3 regions of the Neobacillus sp. BF23-41 genome follow, and region 2 is predicted to be linked to each of the others. Evidence: riboswitches for the same ligand, from Rfam matches in the RefSeq annotation. Region 2 holds a riboswitch; each other region holds the start of a gene.
What was found. A riboswitch is a leader RNA that binds a small molecule or an ion and turns the genes downstream of it on or off. The one in region 2 is predicted to bind cobalamin.
Positions count from the first base shown of each region.

Region 1: it holds a riboswitch for cobalamin, as region 2 does, so the genes downstream of both, metE (5-methyltetrahydropteroyltriglutamate--homocysteine S-methyltransferase) here and AB7942_RS17745 (ABC transporter substrate-binding protein) in region 2, are expected to answer to the same signal.
Region 3: it holds a riboswitch for cobalamin, as region 2 does, so the genes downstream of both, AB7942_RS11035 (ribonucleoside-diphosphate reductase subunit alpha) here and AB7942_RS17745 (ABC transporter substrate-binding protein) in region 2, are expected to answer to the same signal.

Region 1 is NZ_JBGBPR010000002.1:480,560-485,691, reverse strand. It holds gene AB7942_RS05415 (IS3 family transposase) at 1-463, opposite strand, end outside; gene AB7942_RS05410 (helix-turn-helix domain-containing protein) at 366-779, opposite strand; gene AB7942_RS05405 (hypothetical protein) at 1,290-1,619, shown strand; gene AB7942_RS05400 (VOC family protein) at 1,973-2,368, shown strand; cobalamin riboswitch at 2,464-2,644, shown strand; gene metE (5-methyltetrahydropteroyltriglutamate--homocysteine S-methyltransferase) at 3,029-5,132, shown strand, end outside.
Region 2 is NZ_JBGBPR010000011.1:157,151-162,282, forward strand. It holds gene cbiB (adenosylcobinamide-phosphate synthase CbiB) at 1-417, opposite strand, end outside; gene AB7942_RS17735 (heme ABC transporter ATP-binding protein) at 414-1,880, opposite strand; gene AB7942_RS17740 (FecCD family ABC transporter permease) at 1,884-2,945, opposite strand; gene AB7942_RS17745 (ABC transporter substrate-binding protein) at 2,911-3,876, opposite strand; cobalamin riboswitch at 4,073-4,265, opposite strand; gene ribH (6,7-dimethyl-8-ribityllumazine synthase) at 4,325-4,795, opposite strand; partial or broken gene ribB (3,4-dihydroxy-2-butanone-4-phosphate synthase) at 4,822-5,132, opposite strand, start outside.
Region 3 is NZ_JBGBPR010000005.1:220,961-226,092, reverse strand. It holds gene AB7942_RS11040 (hypothetical protein) at 1-1,625, opposite strand, end outside; cobalamin riboswitch at 1,792-1,993, shown strand; gene AB7942_RS11035 (ribonucleoside-diphosphate reductase subunit alpha) at 2,130-4,421, shown strand; gene AB7942_RS11030 (ribonucleotide-diphosphate reductase subunit beta) at 4,456-5,132, shown strand, end outside.

The sequences.
Region 1 (5,132 bases), on a different contig from region 2:
ATTTACGTGATTTTCTACTAAACTTCTCCACTTTAATTCCGAGATTATTCATGATGCGTCGCACCTTTTTATGATTCACTTCATTACCACGGTTTTTCAATTCCAGTTGGATACGACGATATCCATAATTTCCGTTATTTTCATCAAAAATGGATTGAATACATTCTTCAAGTTCGTGATCTGGATTTTCCTTCTTCATCCCTTTTATATGATAATGGTACGAAGATTCAGGAATACCAACTCTCTCTAAAACATCTTTTAGTTTGAAGGTTTCTTTGAGTTCGAATGATAGCGCTGCTTGTGCTTTTCGAGATAGCCTTCCGGATCCATCTGAAAAGCTCGCAACTTTTTTAGGTATTCTACCTCTAAACGCAAAAGTTCGTTTTCTCTCTCCAATTTTTGTTCTTATTATTATCAGACATGCATGGCCGTCCTTTCGGTCTATCCAGGGCCTCAGGACCACCCTCCAAAAAAGCTTTCTTCCATGAAGCTATCATAGAAGGGTTGGTTAGTCCAAATTGAAGGGCGGTATCTGCCTCTGAAGAACCTGTTCTTTTCATAAAGCTTAAAACATCTAGCTTAAATTGAACAGAATAAGTTTCCTTGTTCTTCTTTCTCATTAACCCTTTCTCCCCAAATTTTTCGTAAACTTTTACCCATCTCAAAATGCGTGTAAAGTCTTTCATATCATACTTCTGTGCTAATAATCTATATCCCAATTTACCTTCTAGATACTCTTTTACTAGCATTAACTTAAATCCTTCACTATATTTAGCCACTAAAAAACACCCCAAAAATTAGATTTCACTCTAACTTTTGGGGTGCAGTACACTTTGGATGTTGCCTTTTAAAGGTCTTTAATGATTTACTAATATGTTCACATAATTGTAGAAAAGCTTTTGAAAAGACTAAATTTATATGAATTCTAATGTGATATTATTTTATCTGAGGAGGTAGCAAAATGGAAACATGACAATAAAATAATTACTTTTTCAACTTTTGGCGTTTCTGTCCACCATCATTTTCCCCATCAAAACAATGATTTTATGAAAACCTTGAAGAATAAATCCAACTTTGAAATTATGCAAACGTTTATGAACAACCTCCTTATTGAATCTTCACATTTTTCTACTTTAACACCCATTTCTTCCATGTTATTTCAAGAAAAATTGTTTAATAAAAAAATAGACCTGAAAGGATAGGTAAACCATGTAAGCATATTATCATTAAAAGTTTCCTAAGACTAATTATTTCTGGTAAGTAAATTTATATTTGAAGGAGGATAATTAATGGGTCACGATATATCAGGACACAATAAAGCAGGAAAAGAAATTGCTTATGCTCGTTTTAGCATGGGGAATTATAATGCTACCATACTGTATAATTTACTTGATGCAAATAATTACTATGCAGGAGTTAGTGGATCAGGCGACAGTTCTACCTTCTCGATACAACAAATTGAAAAGGCTATGAATGCCTACAAGCAATTTTATAAAAATGGTGATTCTCTGTCAGAAAGGGATTTCTTAACTTGGGATCAAAAACAAATCCTGAATTTTATACAGAATTGTTTAGCAACAGCAAAAATAGAAGGGAGTGTAAGAGTGTATTTTGGCTAATGTTTTAAGACTGTTTGCTAAATTCTGCAATTTCGCTCCGTATCCATATAACTCTATAGTAGTAATTACCTTCATATGTAACAATTTGCATTCCATCTAACCATTCTAAGGTGTCTAGCCATAATGAATATTTTTTTACAATAAGTAAAAATATTTAATCTTTATAAAAATTGAATATATTCCAATAATTATCCTATAATAAAGAGGAAATATATTAGGTTTTGGCTCAAGTTGAAAAGTTGGCTTCATCCTTAGTTTTGCTAACATAAGATAATGAATCATAACCCCAACTTATACATAAGTACTAACTTGCTAGAAGCGAATATAATTACTTTTTTAATTAGGAGGCAATCATGGGAAGATTAGTTCATTTCGAAATTCATGTCAATGACATGGAACGGGCAAAGAAGTTTTATGGAGAGGTATTCGGATGGTCATTTCAAGATTGGAGTGAGTATGCAGGAATGCCTTACTTTGGAGCAGTGACTGGCGATGAGAATGAACTTGGGATCAATGGTGCTTTGATGCAGCGGCAAAGTGCTCCACCGGAAGCAAACCAAGCTTTGAATGCATTTGCTTGTACAATGGGAGTGGAAAATTACGATGTAACGGAAGCTAAAATTATTGAGAATGGCGGCAAAGTCGCAATGGCCAAATATGCCCTGCCTGGAATGGCGTGGCAAGGATACTATATTGATACCGAAGGCAATATATTCGGAATTCATCATCCCGATGCGAATGCAAAATAGAATCCAAAGGTGAGTGAGAGAACTCTCATCATACTGACCACTTTTCAGAAAATTATGTACTTCATATTATTAATATGCTATAGTTAGTGAAAATTACATATCGTGTAAGAATTGGTGCCAAGCTAAGGCTTGGCTTAAAAGGGAAGAACGGTGTAATTCCGTCGCTGTCCCGCAACTGTAAATCGGAGTGAATCACAAATACCACTGTCTTAGGATGGGAAGGTGTGAGGAGCCATGATGATAAGCCAGGAGACCTGCCAATTTCCAGTACACACCAAATACCTACGTGGAAATAGGTGGTGGCATTCATTTGTACGACAAACGAGTTATGAGTAGCTATGTTTATGCATATTTTTTTAGCAAAACTTAAACTTGATTGTAGAGCCATTTCCATTTTGTGGAGATGGCTTTTTTGTTGTATAGGAGATTATCAAATCATTTATTTTGGATAACGTGAACTAGTTCTCTGAATCCAGCTCCAGCGCCCAACTGCTAGTAGACTTCGCTCTCCGCCCTACGAAAAGTCAAGCACGAATGCGCTACGCTCTCCGTGTTTCCTTTATCTCAGTTGGAGTGCTCCAGTCCATACGCAGCTAAACGGGCGCTTGCGCCTTTTGTTCTATTTGGGAATATGTAAATTTAACTAAGGAGGAATGAAATATGAATTTAGTTAGTACTGCCATTGGTTACCCGTACATTGGTGATAATCGGGAGTGGAAACGTTGTATAGAATCTTTTTGGAAGGGTGCGATATCAGAGGAGCAATTTATTTTCGAGATGAAAACGAATCGTTTGAATAATTTGAAGCGCCAGCAATCATTAGGCTTAGAGTTACTAACAGTTGGGGATTTTACCCTTTATGACCGTATGCTTGACCATGCGTCAATGTTCGGAATGTTTCCAAATCGTTATAAGTGGACAGGTGATGAAGTCGATCTAACCACTTATTACGAAATGGCCCGTGGGGCAAGCCATGTTGTGGCTTGTGAGATGACAAAGTGGTTTAACACCAACTATCACTACATCGTGCCCGAGTATGAAGGCAAGTCATTACAATTAACGAAGAACTACATTTTAGATTATTTTGTAGAAGCCAAAGAGGAATTAGGTCTTATTACAAAGCCTACAATGATCGGTCCTTTTACTTTTGTTAGCTTAGCGAAAGGATACGATGCCAAATCGAAAGCATTGTTTATTTTAAAACTCTTACCGTTATATGCTCAAGTATTGCAGCAACTTGTAGATGCTGGTGCAAAGTGGATTCAAGTGGAAGAACCAGCACTAACCCTTTCACTAACAGCAGATGATGTAAAACTAGTGCAAGAAATTTACAAACAGTTAGCAGAAGAAGTACCGGCTGCACAAATCATGTTGCAAACCTATTTTGAAGGACTATCAGCGTATGAAGAGCTGTCTCAATTACCTGTTGCAGGGATTGGTCTTGATTTCATTCATGGTTCCGAAGAGAATATGGCTTCGCTTCGAAAACACGGGTTCCCACAAGACAAAGTATTAGGAATTGGTATCGTAAATGGACGGGATATTTGGCGGGCAAATTTGGCTGAAAAAGCATTCAATACAAAAGCTGTTTTATTATTAAGCGGTGTAAAAGAAGCTTGGATTCAGTCTTCATGTAGTTTACAGCATGTACCTGTGACGACGAAGGCAGAAACAAAGCTGGATGCCATACTGACAAATGCTTTGTCATTTGCCGATGAGAAAATAATTGAGTTATCACATATCGCATCTTACGTACGTGACGAGGCTTGGACAGGAAATAAGAGCGTTTCACAAAGTATGATAGCAACTGAAGCATTAGCACAGCATAAGGCAAGGAAAAATGCACGTGTTAAAGAGCTAGTATTACAAGTAACACAAGAGCATTTTGCTCGTTCAATGACGTTTAAAGATCGTCAGCCTTTGCAGAAAACGGCATTAGATTTACCAGATTATCCAACCACAACCATTGGAAGCTTCCCTCAGTCAGATCAAGTAAAACGGACACGTACAGCATGGCGTAAAAAGGAAATTACAGACGCTGAGTATGCAGCGTTTCTAAAAAATGAAACAGCTCGTTGGATTCAAATTCAAGAAGAAATAGGATTGGATGTTTTAGTGCATGGTGAATTTGAGCGGACGGATATGGTTGAGTACTTTGGAGAAAAGCTAGAAGGTTTTGCCTTTACAGAAAAAGCATGGGTTGTATCCTATGGTTCACGCTGTGTCAAACCACCAATTATTTATGGTGACGTCGAGTGGACAGCCCCAATGACCGTGAAGGAAGTAGAAGCGGCACAGCAATTAACGTCTAAGTATGTGAAAGGGATGTTAACAGGTCCTATCACAATCTTAAATTGGTCTTTTGTCCGCGATGATATTTCACGTGAACAAGTAGCCAACCAACTGGCCTTAGCACTAAGAGAAGAGATTGCAGCGTTAGAAGATGCAGGCATTGCCATTATTCAAGTGGATGAACCGGCATTACGTGAAGGACTGCCATTACGCAAAGAAAAATGGGCTGAGTATTTAGCATGGGGGGTAAATGCCTTTAAGTTAGCAACTTCTAGTGTGAAAAATGAAACACAAATCCATACACATATGTGCTATTGCGAGTTTAATGACTTTATTGAGCCGATTCGTGCCCTTGACGCAGATGTGATTTCAATCGAAACGTCTAGAAGTCATGGGGAGTTGATTCAATCTCTTAAAAAAAATCCATATGAACTTGGTATTGGTTTAGGAGTGTATGATATTCATAGTCCAC
Region 2 (5,132 bases):
GATTTCACTCTCATCCAAGGAATCTGTATCACGGCCAACAATATAGGATAGTTTTTTCCTTGCTTCAGGAAGGTCCCCTTCTATTAAGGGACGATAGACTTCAAGAGAAGCCACCTTTAAGCTTTTTTGAGCAATGGAAGTAGAAATAATCAAGCTTTCCACTAAAACTCCAACGAAAGGATGAATCCTATATCCTATTATTACTAAAACCAAAACGATGAAAAAAACAAAGAGTAATATAAAAAGGAGCATTGCCACCCCTTTCCATCGTTTTGATTTGCCATTATTCCAACGTTTTTCAAGAAATGTTATCATCGTGCCAATCCATCTTACAGGATGGGGCCAATCGGGTGGATCCCCAATAAACAGGTCAATAATATAGGCAACTGTGATTGAGATTAAATGATAGACGATCATTTGCGTTTCCTTTTGCTGGATTTTTGAATCGCTTCGATCGTGCACTGATAAATTGCCTTGCTAATAAGCTTGCCTAACGGGGTAATGGTTCCCGCAAATTCTAATACTTCACCCGTTTGAGTAGCAGCAATTAAGATACTATCTGTCGATGTACCAGTGGCGATCGTTCCGGTGACTTCATCGATTATCTTTAGATCATTCAATGCTTTGACCTTCGCTTCAGTTGCGGTCATGATACTTTGAATAAAAGCCTCCTCTGTCAGCTCGCCGCTCACAAAAATCCAGGTATTGATTGTTCCAGGTGTCATTTCAAATGAATGCTGTTCACTTCTCGAGGCATCAATCGCATTTCCTACTCCTGCTGTCACAACAGCAAATATCGAGAAGTTATTATGTTCAAACCGCTTGTAAACTACATCTTCGAGGACAACCGCGGTCATCATGCCAACAGTTTCCGACGGTTCAAACCCGTTTGATTTTAAAAATGAAGCCATTTCTGAGCGATGGTCACTACAGCTGTAACCCTTGTGAACATGGCGGTTCACAAATGTTTGGTGCCATCCCGTTCCCGAACCAATCACCCCAGATGACATCGTCCTTAATGGCATGGGGGATGTTAACTCGATTAATTCTTCTGAGATATGTAACATCGCCACATCTATGTCAAAATCGACAACTTCGTTTTTCACTTTTGGCAGTAAGACCATTTGCGGTGCAGCGACTTTAGGATGAGGATGTTTTTGAATGTCTGTATGATACACATCTCTTATTCGTTCTTCCCGAAGCACCTCATTAGGAATATGATCGATATTAATTCTTCCATTTTCGAGAAGGAGCAGTCGATCACAATAAAGCCCTGCAAGATTTAAATCGTGAAAAATGGAGATGACTGTTAATTCATTTTCTGACGTCCATTGTTTTAAAAAATCTAACAATTCCTTTTGATACGACAAATCCAAATGGTTCGTAGGTTCATCTAACAATAATATTTCAGGCTCTTGGGCTAGAGCTTGGGCGAGAAATACTCGTTGTTTTTCACCGCCTGATAACTCCTGAATATTTTTATTTTGGAATCTGGAAACACCAATTTGCTTCATTACTCGCTGGACAACCTCTTCATCCGCTTTACTCCAGGATTGAAATAACCCCTTTTGATGTGCATAACGGCCAAGCGAAACGGTTTCTTTTACGGTATACGAGAAAGATTGTGATGAATGTTGTGAAAGAACGGCAATCATTTGGGCAAGCTGTTTTGGTCTGTATTCCTGCAGCCGTTTCCGATTGATGATAATCTCACCTTTTTGAATTGGTAAAATTCCACTAAGCATTTTCAAAAGGGTTGTCTTTCCACTTCCATTTGGCCCCAATATCCCGAATAATTCTCCCTTTTTCACATCAAAAGAAATGTCTTGCAGAACCGCTTCACTCGAGTATCCACCGGAAACCTGTTGAACACTAAGCATTCTCTAACCACTTCTTTCCATCCTTTTTCTTTGGAGCAGGATTATTGCAAATACCGGTGCACCAATTAAAGCAGTGATAACACCAATGGGTAATTCTGTAGGAGATATGATTGTTCTTGAAATTAGATCAGCTAAGATTAAAAAACCGCTTCCAGTTATGATCGATAAAGGAAGGAGATGCCGGTGATCGGGCCCCCATAATAATCTTGATAAATGAGGAATCACAAGCCCGACAAAACCAATGGTGCCTGACACCGCAACCGCCGCTCCTGTTAAAATAGAGCCAGCTGTTAATATAATTAGCTTTCTTTTTTGAACATTGACCCCTAAATGCTGTGCCCGCTCTTCCCCAAACGACATGGCGTTTAGTTCTTTTGAATTAAAAATCAGCAGGCATGAGCCAATGATAAAAAATGGCAAAATGATCTTTATGTACTCCCATCCTCTCATCGAAACGCTTCCTAATAGCCAGCCTATAATTTGCCGGAGCTCATCCCCGGTCAGCGCAATCATCAGCGAAATTATTGCCCCTAAGAACGAGCTAAAAATTATCCCTGTTAAAATAATCGTTTCCACTCTCATGGAGCGCTCTATTTTACTGGCGAAAGCGAGGACTAAAAAGATGGTTAAAAAGGAAAAAAGAATACTAAGCAATGGTAGTGTGAAGGAACCGATAAAAGGGATCGATAGATGGAAAAACAGAGTCAAAACTGCACCCACAGACGCCCCTGAAGATACACCTAATGTATAGGGATCGGCTAACGGGTTTCTGAGCAGTCCTTGAAAGGCTGCCCCTGCAATTGCAAGAGAAGCCCCGACAAGGCCTGATAATATCACTCTGGGTAAGCGAATGTTTAGAACTATACTCGAATACATAGGGTCAATTGTCTCCAATGGAATAACCCCAAATAATTTAGCGCTGATAATCTTAATAATGGCTAACATTGGAACCGAAACTGTTCCTATTGAAATACCTAATAAAATAGCTAGGAATAGGAAAATTCCAGCTATTATATAGGCTGTATACTTGTTATTTAAAAATTTCAGGATAGACAGCCTTTGCAAGATCTTCTACTCCTTCAACGATCCTAGGGCCTGACCGAGTTACTCGATCAGAATCTACATCGACTACTTTCTTATTTTTTACAGCGTTGACTGTTTCCCAGCCCTTTCTGCTTAAAACTTGTTCTGCCGGATTTTTCACATAGTACCCATATGTTGTGACGATAACATCAGGATTTCGTTTAATCATCGCCTCTTGATCAATTTTAATCCAGCCTTCTTGATCATTTGCAATGTTTTCAGCATTAATCGAACTTAGCATTTGATCCATAAAGGTATTCTTTCCAGGTGTATAAATTTCTGGAGCCGGTGAAACCTCAACTAATACCTTTTTCTTTTCTTTTATTTCCCCAGCCTTTGCTTTAATTTCGGCCAATTTATCCTTCATCCCTGTAATCATTTCATCGGCTTTCGCTGTTTCACCGGTAGCTTTCCCAATCATATCAATGGAATCATAAACTTGGTCAAAATTTTGCGCATCATTAACAACCAAAACGGTAATTCCGGCATCTTTAAGCTGCTGAAGCCCTGCTTCAGAATTATGAGCGGACGATTCATGTGCTAGCACTAAATCTGGTTTTAAGGAAATGATTTTTTCTAAGTTTATTTCCTGTCCGCCGATTTTTTCTTTTTTCGTCGCTGCTTCCGGATAATTATCGAAATCAGACACGCCCACCACTTCTTTGTCAAGTCCTAATGAAAATGCAATTTCTGTATTACTTGGAATTAGTGAAACGATCTTTTCAGGTTTCTTTTCGATAATAACTTTAGTTTTGGTAGCATCTGTAAGTGTAACAGGATATGTTATTTCCGCTGTTTTCTTCTCAACGCTGGATTTATTCTCTTCCTTCACTTGGTCTTTCTTTTCAACACAACCTGCTAAAACTCCTACTGTTAATAATACTACTAACAGCAATGAATACAACTTCTTCATTTTTCTCCCTGCTTTCTATGTAATAAAAGTATGTGACAAAAAATAAATCCACCTTGTGCCAAACAATATAGCTTGGATATTAACAATAAAAAACATCTCCACTGTGATATGGAGATGTTGGTATGAGTAGATTCAGGTTACTAGCAAAAAGTAAAAAGAGTCTAGACTTCAACACCGTCCCATCCTCGTAGGTTTATTGGCGCACAAGAATTAGGCAGGTTTCCTGGCTCATGATCATCGCTTCCTATGCCTTCCCATCATATTCGACAGTGACACAATATAGGTTGCTCTCATTTACAGTGGCGGGACCGCGTTGGCTTACACCAAACTTCCCTTTTAAGCTGAAAATCTTTCGAAAAGATTTTAGCACCTAATTTTTAAAAATATTTTTTGTTAAATTCATTATAGAAAAGTTGCTATGAATTGTACATGTTTTTTTGCTATAAGATTATAGTTCAATCGTTCTGCACAAATTGGCCATTTCAATTGCAGCCGAAGCGGCATCCCATCCCTTGTTACCCGCCTTTGTCCCAGCACGCTCAATTGCCTGTTCAATAGAATCCGTGGTTAACACTCCAAAAATAACCGGAATACCACTACTTAAATTGATTGCAGAAACACCTTTTGCCACTTCATTACAAACAAAGTCAAAATGTGGAGTAGAGCCGCGAATGACTGTGCCAAGCGTGATAACTGCATCATATTTTTTACTATTAGCCATTTTTTGGGCGATTAATGAAATCTCAAATGCACCTGGTACCCAGGCAATATCCACGTCTGTCTCGCTGACGCCATGTCTTTTGAGAGCATCCTGTGCACCGCCTAATAATTTACTTGTAATAAATTCATTAAAACGTCCAACCACGATTCCAACTTTTAATCCTGAGCCAACTAAATTTCCTTCAAAAATATTACCCATGAATATTCCTCCTAAATTTGATTTTAAACTTCCCGCTTAACTAAGTTTTCCTTGTTGTTTCGGTATTCTACTAAGTCTTTTATCGTAATCATTTTAACGTTTAGCTTATCAGCAATTTTGCGCAGTTGGGGGACACGGGCCATCGTTCCGTCGTCATTCATGATTTCACAAATGACACCAGCAGGTTTGGCACCGCATAAAATTGCAAGGTCTACAGCTGCTTCTGTATGCCCCGTTCTGCTCAAGACTCCGCCTTTTTTAGCAATTAGCGGAAACATATGCCCTGGTCTTAAAAAATCAGATGCTTTTGATTCCGGGTCGACCATACTCAACACCG
Region 3 (5,132 bases), on a different contig from region 2:
AAGTAGCGAACGGTTACTTTATCTCCTTCTTTTAAGTAGATAGCTAGCGGGACTCTTTCCGAAGAGATGATAAAGTTTTGGCGATTGTCTAATAAAAAAGAAACAATGGTGAAATCTTCGTTTTGTTCTTTATAGACTCTCACCACTGTTCCGCTGATTTGCTTTTCATCCGCTTTAGAACTTCCGTCTACAGTGCCCTTGCCCCTTTGTAGGGCTGTTTTATATTGTTTTAGGGCCTCATTTGGAGTATTGGCGTACACAGAAATTTCTGGATTAGCTGCAGAGACGATAAAGTAATTTTGCAGAAAACCGTTCGAATCCAATACAGACGTTAACCAGCTTGCTTCTCCGTAAAAATTGTAGAGAATCGGCATTTGCCCATGCCATTTCTTTTCAATAAATTTCTTCTCAATGATCTGCAAGGCACCCTGTGAATCCATATAAGATTGCTCTGGATTTCCGGTATAGAAAGTTGCTTTTCCCGTCCTTGAGTTAGTCAACGAGTAACCAAGCATAGAATCTACGCCTTCTTTAGGACTTGTGAAATCAGTAAAATAATACATCTTTCCATTTTCATCAAAGATCGGACTTACATTTGACTCAGTTCCTTCATCAGATGGGAGTTTCACGTCAGATTTTCCGAATTTACTATTCCAAAATCCATGGACGAGGTTCCCATAATAGCTGTTTTGCAGACTAACTGCTTCAGGTGAGACCGCGCCATCAATAAATTCGGGGACATTTGAAATATGATAATCTTTCATTGCGCCACTCTTAGAATCAACTACAACTAGCCCTTTGGCCGTAAATCCATTTCGGGCTGAAATAAATTCACCATAAGTACGGATGTAAAAAGGTTTTCCTTCTTCGTCAATTTCTAATTGAACATCTCCGTAGAAAATCTTCTTGGGATATTGCATGCGAATATGCCGCTCGATTTGTCTATTAAAATAAGAGGAAGGGGTATAAACCATTTCGGCTTTAATAAATTTTGGATTAGCGCTAGAATCCGTTGCACTTAATGAAAAGTAACCAGGAGTTCTTTCGCCTTTCCACCATTTAAAAAATCCAGAAAATTCAACGGGAGCAATATATACATAATCACCGTTCAGTTTTTGAATCTGAAGATTTCCAAGCTCAAAGTAGCTTGTGTTCGGTACTTGCCCAAAAGCCTTTTTCATTTTGTTACGTGCAAACTGCGGTGGAACGCTAGCTGGTGTTTCCTTCTCATCAAAGGTCTGAATCTCTACCTTTTCATCCATCTTTGCTACTTGATATTTTTCATCGGCATTAAAAATGAAGGCGGTTAAGAAATAAATTCCTAGACCTAGACTTGCTAGAAAGAGAAGTCCTTTAATCTTTCTTTCTGTGCCTTTGGCAAGAACTGCTCCGCCTACAGTGAGGAAGATTGCTAACGGCCATAAAGAAGTGAAGTTTCTATCAAAATTACTAAAATAAAAGAATGAAAACACTGCAAGCATAAGAAAAACCATAACAGCAATGAAGACGCCGATTTTTTGTTTTTTATCAACTTTTTTATTTGCCTCTTCATGTTTAAAAATGGGTATTAAAACAAGTGCTGAAGCTATTCCAATGATCATCGTAAATAGAAAAATGTTCCCCATAAAATTGCCCCTTTTCACCTTGGACTTTCTTAATATACGGAAACTAAACCAAATAGGTTTCATTTTTATTTAATAATAGACTTGAATTATATTGGTGACTATACTATTATTTAATTTAATTGATTCACTATATATTGTTTCGATGAATAATTATTAAACTATATATTGTGTTAGCCTTAAGAGACGATGCCATTGTGGCTTAATAGGGAATCTGGTGTAAATCCAGAACTGCCCCCGCAACTGTAAATGCTGACGAAATGAGTAAACCACTGTATAAGAAATGTCTAATATATTAGGCAATTATATGGGAAGGGTTCAAAGTAGGATGAAGCATGAGTCAGGAGACCTGTCTTTCTTAAGTTGTTTCAACTTCTTCGGGGATTGAGAAGATGAACGGTGGCGACAGGAGGCATTGGATACTTTTATTTTAGTCCTTTTGTAGTGTTATCGTTTCATCCGCTCAATTCCCCTTGAGCGGATTTTATTATTTTAGGGGGAAATGAAATGGTAACAAAGGAGCTTCAAGCTGAATTCAATTATGTTTTAGAATCTATTAATCAAGTTACAGAAAAATATCAGATGGATACAACTGAGCTTAAAAACCGTATAAGCGAACTGGAAGTAACAGAGGTGGAAGCAAACCAACAAGCTTTAGTCTATGCAATAAATCAAATTGCAATGGACCAACCGAATTGGACATTTGTCGCTGCCCGTTTATATCTGAATGAATTATATGGAAAATCTGCAAAAAGTCGAGGCTATAATCGTTCTTTAAAATATGGAGACTTTTATAGATTAATAAAAGAATTGACTGATATAGGTATATATTCTAATGATCTCCTAAGCTTATATAGTAAAGATGAAATCGATCAACTAGCAAAAGAGATAAATCCAGATAAAGATTTATTATTTAATTACATAGGGTTATTTTTACTAGCGGATCGTTATCTTGCTCAAGATCATAATAGAAACGTATATGAACTCCCGCAGGAGCGGTTCATGGTTATTGCCATGACGATTATGAAGCATGAAAAGGAGTCCATCCGCTTACAGCTTGTAAAGGAAGCGTATTGGGCACTAAGTAATTTATATATGACCGTTGCTACCCCCACTTTAGCGAATGCAGGGAAAAGCTTTGGTCAGCTTTCCTCCTGCTTTATTGATACAGTAGATGATTCCCTTGATAGCATCTATTTAAATAATTGGGATATTGCTCGGCTAAGCAAGGATGGCGGAGGTATAGGGATTTATTATGGTAAAGTTCGTGCCCTTGGTTCCGATATTAAGAAATTCAAAGGAAACTCTTCCGGAATAGTGCCATGGGTTAAATTGTTAAATAATACAGCTGTCAGTGTTGATCAGTTAGGTCAACGTCAAGGTGCCATTGCGGTTTACCTAGATTTATTTCATAAAGATATCATGAACGGTTTTCTCGATTTAAAAACCAATAATGGGGATGAACGCCGAAAGGCCCATGACATTTTCACGGGTGTCACCATACCAGACCTATTTATGAAAAAATTAGAAGAGAAAGATGAGGATGGAAGAAGTATTGGGCAGTGGCATACATTTTGTCCCCATCAAGTAAAACAATTTATGGGCTGGAAGGATGAAAAAGGGAACCTTCTCGGACTTGAGGATTTTTATGATGAAACGGATGTTAAATTCTTTACCGAGAAATATGAAGAGGCCGCAGGTAACCCGCTTCTTCCTCGTAAAACATACCGTGCCATGGATATTATGACACGAATCATGGTTGCTCAATTAGAAACAGGAACACCATACATGTTCTATCGTGATGAAGTAAACAGGCAAAATCCGAATAAGCATGTATTGGGTAAGGGCCGAACTTCTATTTACTGCAGTAATTTATGTACAGAAATTGCTCAAAATATGTCCGCAACGACGATTGTAAACGAATACCAGAATGAAGAGGGCAATATCGTGATAATTCGGAAGCCTGGTGATTTCGTTGTTTGTAATTTATCGTCTATTAATCTGGCAAAAGCAGTCCCTGCAGATGTTTTAGAGCGTTTAATTAGGATCCAAGTAAGAATGCTCGATAACGTGATAGATTTAAATACAATCTCGGTTGGACAGGCTCAACATACAAATAAAAAGTACAGAGCCGTGGGTCTGGGTACGTTTGGGTGGCACCATCTACTAGCTCTTAAAGGGATTTACTGGGAGTCTGAAACAGCGGTAAATTATGCAGATCATCTGTATGAGGACATTGCATTTTATACTATCCGATCATCAATGGAACTAGCAAAGGAGAAAGGGTATTATAGTCTATTTAAAGATTCAGAATGGCATACAGGGAGTTATTTTGAGCGGAAAAATTACCAAACGAAAAGATGGATTGAACTAAAAAGGGATGTCGTCAATCATGGTATTCGAAATGGTTGGTTAATGGCTATCGCTCCCAACTCATCAACAGCCAAAATAGGAGGTTCCACTGATGGAATAGATCCTATCTATTCTGTTGAATATGCAGAGGAAAAGAAGAATTTTAAATTTAAAGTAACGGCACCTGATTTAGATCATATTACGTACGAATTTTATCGCAGGTCCAGACATGAATTAGATCAAGTGTGGAGTATTAAACAGAATGCGGCACGAGGGCGTCACATTGATCAAGGCATTAGCTTTAATTTATATGTTAGGCACGATATAAAAGCAAAGGACTTGCTCAACCTGCATATGGAAGCTTGGAAGCAAGGATTAAAGACAACGTACTATGTAAGAAGCACATCTCAAACGGAAATTGACGAATGTGAGGCTTGCCATAGCTAACACCTTTTTAGAATAGATTGGAGAAGATTATTTTATGGATATTCATTTACCGCTATCAAGAATAAAACTGTTGAACCCTGAGTTTCCCAATAAATCAACCGGAATTATCAACGGAAAATCATCAGGCTTGCTCAACTGGAATGATATTGCCTATCCTCAGATATACGATTTATATCAAACTTTATTGTCAAACTTTTGGAAAGCTCAAGAGATAAATATGCAAGATGATATAAAGCAATGGGACTTTCTAAGTTCAACGGAGAAAGATGTCTTTTTACGAATAAATACACAACTTGCTTGTTTAGATAGCCTGCAGACCCCTACCATGTGTCAAGTGATGGATTATGTGTCGGATTCTAGCTTTAAAGCAATATTTGCCGTCATCGCTCAGCAGGAAGCAGTTCATAATGAATCCTATTCCTATATATTAAGTTCTCTTGTCCCCTTAAATGAACAAAAGGTTTGGTTCAATCAAGCCAAAAATGATCCAATCGTTCAAAAAAGAAACCAACTGATATTAGATGCATATGAATGTTTCCGTGAGAATCCTACACCACAAAATTTATTTCAACTAGGTGTGAATTCTATTAATCTAGAGGGTATTTATTTTTATGCTGGGTTTGCTTTTTTCTATCATCTTGCCCGCCAGCAAAAAATGCTTAAGACTAGTACAATGATTAGCTATATACAACGGGATGAAATGCAGCATGC